DNA from 2 places in the Pseudonocardia sp. OZ21 genome. Region 1 is predicted to be linked to the other one. Evidence: riboswitches for the same ligand, from Rfam matches in the RefSeq annotation. Region 1 holds a riboswitch; the other holds the start of a gene.
The links. Region 1 has a riboswitch for S-adenosylmethionine ahead of thrC (threonine synthase). Riboswitches for the same ligand answer to the same signal wherever they lie in the genome.
Positions count from the first base shown of each region.

Region 2: another riboswitch for S-adenosylmethionine. It lies ahead of AC5L35_RS31390 (DoxX family protein); the one in region 1 lies ahead of thrC (threonine synthase).

Region 1 is NZ_JCADBN010000011.1:33,676-36,875, forward strand. Features, by position in the region: gene AC5L35_RS24005 (alpha/beta fold hydrolase) at 1-1, opposite strand, end outside; gene rpsT (30S ribosomal protein S20) at 162-422, shown strand; gene holA (DNA polymerase III subunit delta) at 510-1,478, opposite strand; SAM riboswitch class I at 1,618-1,732, shown strand; gene thrC (threonine synthase) at 1,742-3,028, shown strand; gene AC5L35_RS24025 (ABC transporter ATP-binding protein) at 3,052-3,200, opposite strand, start outside.
Region 2 is NZ_JCADBN010000018.1:105,027-108,226, forward strand. Features, by position in the region: gene AC5L35_RS31385 (M20 family metallo-hydrolase) at 1-879, shown strand, start outside; gene AC5L35_RS31390 (DoxX family protein) at 889-1,248, opposite strand; SAM riboswitch class I at 1,531-1,620, opposite strand; gene AC5L35_RS31395 (PPOX class F420-dependent oxidoreductase) at 1,693-2,124, shown strand; gene AC5L35_RS31400 (NAD-dependent epimerase/dehydratase family protein) at 2,054-3,043, opposite strand.

The DNA of each region.
Region 1 (3,200 bases):
TGCGATCACCCTAGGCGGACCGCGGGAACTGCTGGACCGGGCCGATTTCCGACGGTCCCCGCCGGGCTGTAACATGGACCGCTGAGCGCCCGGCGTGAACGCAGGATCCCCCGCCGCCGGTGCGGACCGGAACAAGGCGAAGAAGAACTCGAGGCATTCGCGTGGCCAACATCAAGTCCCAGATCAAGCGGGTCAAGACCAACGAGAAGCGCCGCCAGCGCAACAAGTCGGTCAAGTCCGCCGTTCGCACCGCCGTGCGGCGTTTCCGCGAGGCTGCGGAGGCCGGCGACACCGAGAAGGCCACCGAGCTGCAGCGCGCCGCAGCCCGTGCGCTCGACAAGGCGGCCAGCAAGGGCGTCATCCACAAGAACCAGGCTGCCAACCGCAAGTCGTCGCTGTCCAAGCGCGTCGACGCGCTCTGACGAGGCCACACCTCCAGCCCACACGGCGCTGCCCTCTCGGGGGCAGCGCCGTTGTGTTGTGTCACGGCGCCCGCCCTCCGGCACCGCTCAGCGTGACTCGCGTGCCGCGCAGATCCGCAGTACCGCGCGTTCCAGCGCGTACCCCGCGTCGGCTGCCGCTCCCTTGACGTCGGCGTTCACCTCGGCCGCTGCGTCGAACGCGATCGCGAGCGACTCGGGCTGCCACGCCCGTACCTGGGCCTGCGCCTTGCGCACCTTCCACGGCGGCATCCCCAGGGTGCCCGCGAGCCGGTTGGGATCGCCCCGGCCGGCCGCACCCACCCTGGCCAGGGTGCGCACCCCGTCGGCCAGCGCGTCGGCCACCAGCACGGGCGCCACCCCGAGCACGAGCGCCCACCGCAACGCCTCCAGCGCCCCGGCCCGGTCGCCCGCCATCACCTTGTCGGCCACCGCGAAACCGGACGCCTCCGCGCGGCCCCGGTGGTAGCGGCGCACCGCCTGCTCGTCGACGGTGCCCCCGGTGTCGGCCACGAGCTGGCCCGCCGCGGCAGCGAGCTCCCGTAGGTCGGACCCGACCGCTTCGATCAGGACGCCCACCGCGGCGGGAGCGATGCGCCCACCGGCCCGTCGCACCTCGGAGCGTACGAAGTCGGCCCGCTCCTCGAAGCGGGTGATCCGGTTGCACGTGGTGACGACGGCGCCGCCCTTGCGCAGCGCGTCGGCCAGCCCCTTGTTGCGGGCGCCCCCCGCGTGCAGCACGACCAGGACGATGCCCTCGGCCGGGTCGGCCGACTGTTCGACGATCGCCGTGGCGAGCTCCTTGCCCACCTCGTGGGCGGCCTGCAGGACGATGACCCGGCCCTCGGCGAACAGCGACGGGCTCAGGTTGTCGGCGAGGTCGACCGGGGTGAGGTCGGCGGCCCGGTAGCGCCGCAGCTCGGCGCCGGGCTCACCGGCCCGCACCTCCGCGACGACCTGCTCGACCGCCCGCTCCACCAGCAGCTCCTCCTCGCCGAGGATGAGGCGCAGCGGCGCGGGCGGAGGGGGCGCGGACATGACGTCCATGCTCGCGCACGCCACCGACATTGCGTGACCCGGCTCCCAGAATCCGGACAGGACTTGGGGGGCAGTGGATCGTGACGTAACGTGGCTGACATCTGACGGCTGCTCGACCAGCCGCGGAACAACTTCACATGGCTCATCCAGAGGGGCAGAGGGAACGGCCCGGCGAAGCCCCGGCAACCGGCGATGCGCATCCGCGCTCGATCACGGTGCCAATTCCGACCCGCATGGTGCGGGGAAGATGAGGAGATCTTTCGATGACTCTGACTGCCTCCACGCGTCCCGACGGCGACGGATCCACCGCCGCCTACGACCTCGGGCCCGCACGCGCCCTCTCCTGTCGTGAGTGTGGCCACCAGATCCCGCTCGCGGCCGAGTTCGCCTGCCCGCAGTGCTTCGGCCCGCTCGAGGTCGACTACGACTTCGGCACCGTCACCCGCGAGTCCATCGAGGCCGGCCCGAAGTCGATCTGGCGCTACCGGCAGCTGCTGCCCGTGCCGTCCACCGTGCAGGAGCACCCCAACACCGAGCCCGGTCTCACCCGCCTGATCAAGGCCGACCGGCTGGGCGCCGCTCTGGGGCTGCGCAACCTCTGGGTGAAGGACGACACCGGCAACCCGACCCACTCGTTCAAGGACCGCGTGGTGGCCGTGGCGCTCGCCGCCGCCCGCGAGCTCGGGTTCTCGGTGCTCGCCTGCCCGTCCACGGGCAACCTCGCCAACGCCGTGGCCGCCGCCGCGGCCCGCGCCGGGTGGGACTCGGTCGTGCTCATCCCGTCGTCGCTCGAGCAGGCGAAGGTGCTCACCACCGCCGTGTACGACGGCACCCTGCTCGCCGTCGACGGCAACTACGACGACGTCAACCGGTTGGCCACCGAGCTCGCCGCCGAGCACGAGGACTGGGCGTTCGTCAACGTCAACGTGCGGCCGTACTACGCCGAGGGCTCCAAGACGCTGGGCTACGAGGTGGCCGAGCAGCTCGGCTGGCGGCTGCCGGAGCAGATCGTGGTGCCCGTGGCGTCGGGGTCGCAGCTCACCAAGGTCGACAAGGGTTTCACCGAGCTCGGCAAGCTGGGCCTGGTGGAGCCCACGCCCTACCGCGTGTTCGGGGCGCAGGCCACCGGCTGCTCCCCCGTGGCCAAGGCCTTCGAGGACGGGCACGACGTCGTGCAGCCGGTGCGCCCGGACACGATCGCCCGCTCGCTCGCGATCGGTAACCCGGCCGACGGCCCCTACGTCCTCGACGCGGTGCGCCGCACCGGCGGGGCCGTGGCGCACGTCAGCGACGCCGAGGTGGTCGACGGGATCCGGCTGCTCGCCCGCACCGAGGGCGTCTTCGCCGAGACCGCGGGCGGCGTCACGGTGGCCACCGCGAAGAAGCTCGTCGAGTCGGGCAAGCTCGACCCGGACGCCGAGACCGTGCTGCTGATCACCGGCGACGGGCTCAAGACCCTCGACGCGGTCGCCGGCCAGATCGGCCCCTCGGCCACGGTGCCCTCCACCAGCAAGGCCGTGCGCGAGGCGCTGGCGGCGCGCGGACTCTGAGGCCGGGGCGGCCCCCAGCTCCGTCACGAGGCGCTGGGGGCCGCTTCCTCCGGCTGCGCGTCCCGGATCGTGTGCCAGACCTTGCGCCTGCGCTGCTGTTCGGTGGGGTCGGCCACGGGGGCCGACGCGAGGAGCCGCTGGGTGTAGCGGTGGCGTGGCGCCTGCAGCACCT
Region 2 (3,200 bases), on a different contig from region 1:
TTCAACGAGGAGGGCAGCCGCTTCAAGCCCTCGATGATGGGCAGTGCGGTGTTCACCGGAGCCATGCCCCTGGCGACCGCCCTCGACACCCCCGACGCCGCGGGCGTGACGGTCCGCGACGCGCTCGAGGCGATCGACGGCCTGGGCGAGACGGACGTCTTCGGCACCTCCCGGGAGGTGTGCTCCTACGCGGAGATCCACATCGAGCAGGGCCGCGAGCTCGACAAGACCGGCACCACGCTCGGGCTCGTCGACGCGACGTGGGCCGCGAACAAGTACGAGATCGCGGTCATCGGGTCCCAGGCCCACACCGGCGCCACCGCAATGGCCGACCGTCGGGACGCCCTGTACGGCGCGGCGCTCGCCGTGGTCGCGGTACGGGAGCTCGCCGACCGGTTCGGCGAGGAGCTGCACACCTCGTGCGGGCAGCTGACCGTGTTGCCCAACTCCCCCGTGGTCGTCGCCCGCGAGGTGCACATGCACCTCGACCTCCGCTCGCCGTCGGACGACCTGCTCGCGGAGGCGGACGCCCTGCTCCGCCGGCAGTTCGCCGAGATCGAGGTGAAGGCCGACGTCGAGATCGAGCGCCGGTTCGCCCACACCTGGAAGGGCCACCTCTACCAGCCGGAGGGGGTGGAACTGGCGCGCACGGTGGCCGAGGACCTCGGCGTCTCGTCCATGATCGTGCGCACCCGGGCGGGCCACGACTCCACCAACATGAAGGACGTCGTCCCCACCGTCATGCTGTTCATCCCGAGCGTCGAGGGCATCTCCCACGCCGAGGCGGAGTTCACCCGCGACGAGGACCTCTGTTCCGGCGTGGACGTCCTCACCGAGACCCTCGCCCGCATGCTCGACGGTGCCCTCACCCCACCCTGAGCGTGGGGGTCAGGAGGCGAAGCGGAGGACGGCGAGCACGAGGGACAGCACGCCCAGCACCAGCGCCGGGACGAACTGCTCCTTGCGGCGGACGTGGACGACCACGGCGCCCGCCATCACGAGCGCGAGCCCGACCGCCGCGATCGGTGTGAGGACCGGAGCGACGTCCAGGACCCAGGGCAGGATCAGGCCGATCGCCCCGACGATCTCGAGCGCACCGATGGCCTTGATCGCGCCGCCGGAGAAGTCCTCCGCGTAGCCCATGCCTGCGGACACCAGTGCCGGCTTCGGACGCACGACCTTCATCACGCCCGAGCCCAGGAAGGCGACGGCGAGCACGATCTGCAGGATCCAGGCGACGACGTTCATCAAGACTCCCGAGTGAACAGCCCGGCGACGCCGGGCTCGGCACCGGAGAACCTAGACGGGAACGCATGAACGTTGAAGTATTTTGGTGATATGTCATCATACCGTGATCTACCAGTGGCTCACCCGGCCTCCTCACGGGGCCGCGGAAGAACGAGCCCGTAGTCGCCGCGGTGGAACAGCAGCGCCGGGACGTACGGGATCGCTGCCATGACTGTCCTCTCACGACACCGGACGGCAGGGACCCCCGGAACGGGTGGCCGAAAGGCCGGGGTGGATCAGCGACATCGATCCTGGCGTCAGCACCCGGCACCGTGAGGTACGGGGTTGCTGCGGCTTCGACGAGCCAGGTCCCTCGGCCGCTCTGGATGGACGACCATGAGCTGATCACGTGCAACGCTGTGCGTGATCAGGAATAGCCGGCCTCCGGTGGTGGGTTTGCCGAGCATGACGACCGGACAATTCGACCCGCACACGCTGCTCGCCGATGCCCGCCTCGGGGTCCTCGCGACGATCAAGTCGGACGGCCGCCCCCAGCTCTCCCCCGTCACGCCGTTGTACGACCGGGACGCCGGTGTCCTCTACGTGTCGATGACCGACGGGCGCGCCAAGACGGCGAACCTGCGCCGGGACCCACGGGCCGCGCTCGAGGTCACCAGCTCGGACGGCTGGGCCTGGGCCACCGCCGAGGGCACGGCCACCCTCACCGGCCCGGGAACCGACCCGGACGGCGCCGAGGTCCAGGCGTTGGTGGACTACTACCGCAAGGCCGCGGGCGAGCACCCGAACTGGGACGAGTACCGGTCGGTCATGGTGTCCGACCGCAGGGTGCTGATGGCGCTGACCGTCGAGAAGGTGTACGGCGCCAAGCTCCGCTGACCCCCGCCTGGCTCTCCATCCAGACGATCGTGCGAACGAGGCCCTCCTCGATCGGCAGTCTCCTGACACCGGGGAACAGCCGCTGCACCCGGGCTGCGGACGACGCGCAGTGGCGGACCTCCCCGCTACGGGCCGCGCGGTGTTCGACGGCGAGCCGCCGGCCGAGCAGGTCGGACAGCACCGCGATGAGCTCGTTGATCGTGGTGGGGGTGCCGACCGCCAGGTTCACCGCTCCGTCCGAGGAGCGCTGCAGCGCACTGCGCGCGAGGACCTCCACGGCGGACTCGACGAAGGTGAGCTCCCGGCTCTGCTCGCCGTCACCGTGGACGATCAGTGGGTCCCCCCGCAGCGCGGCGGCGACGAGCGCCGGTACGACGGCCGGGAGCGCGCGGTCCGGGTACTGCCACGGGCCGTAGGTCGTGGAGAAGCGGAACGCCGTGCACCGCAGCCCGTACCAGGACCGGTAGGCGAACGCGTAGGACTCCGCCGCCAGCTTCCCGGCCGCGAACGGAGTAGCGGGGAGGCAGACCAGATCCTCCGACCTGGGCAGGGTGGGGTTGTGCCCGTACACGGAACTCGAGGACGCGAGAACCACCTGGGCGTCGACTTCCCTGGCGACGTCGAGTACGGCGAGGGTGCCCGTCACGTTGACGTCGTGGCAGCGCCGCACGGCACCATCGGCCTCGGGCACCGCGGCCGCGAGATGGACGATCGACGAGGCGCCGTCGCACGCCCTCCGCAGCGCCTCCTCCTGGAGGATCGACGCCACCCGGACGTCGACGGGCACGCCGTGCAGGTGGTCGAGCCGCCCGGAGCTGAGATCGTCGACCACGACGACCTCCACATCGGCCTGCCTGGTCAGTAGGCGGCAGAGGTTGGCTCCGACGAAGCCCGCCCCACCGGTCACCACGATCTTCATCGGCTGGCCTCCAGAAGCACGGTCCGCCCGGGCGTCACCACCCCGGCCCACCGATGGCCTCGGTCGGACACCCACCTTGCCGGTGACTTCGGCACGGCAACGTGGGAGAAGATGGGATGGATCGGAGTAGTGGATGCCGGTGTGTCGGCGCAGAAGC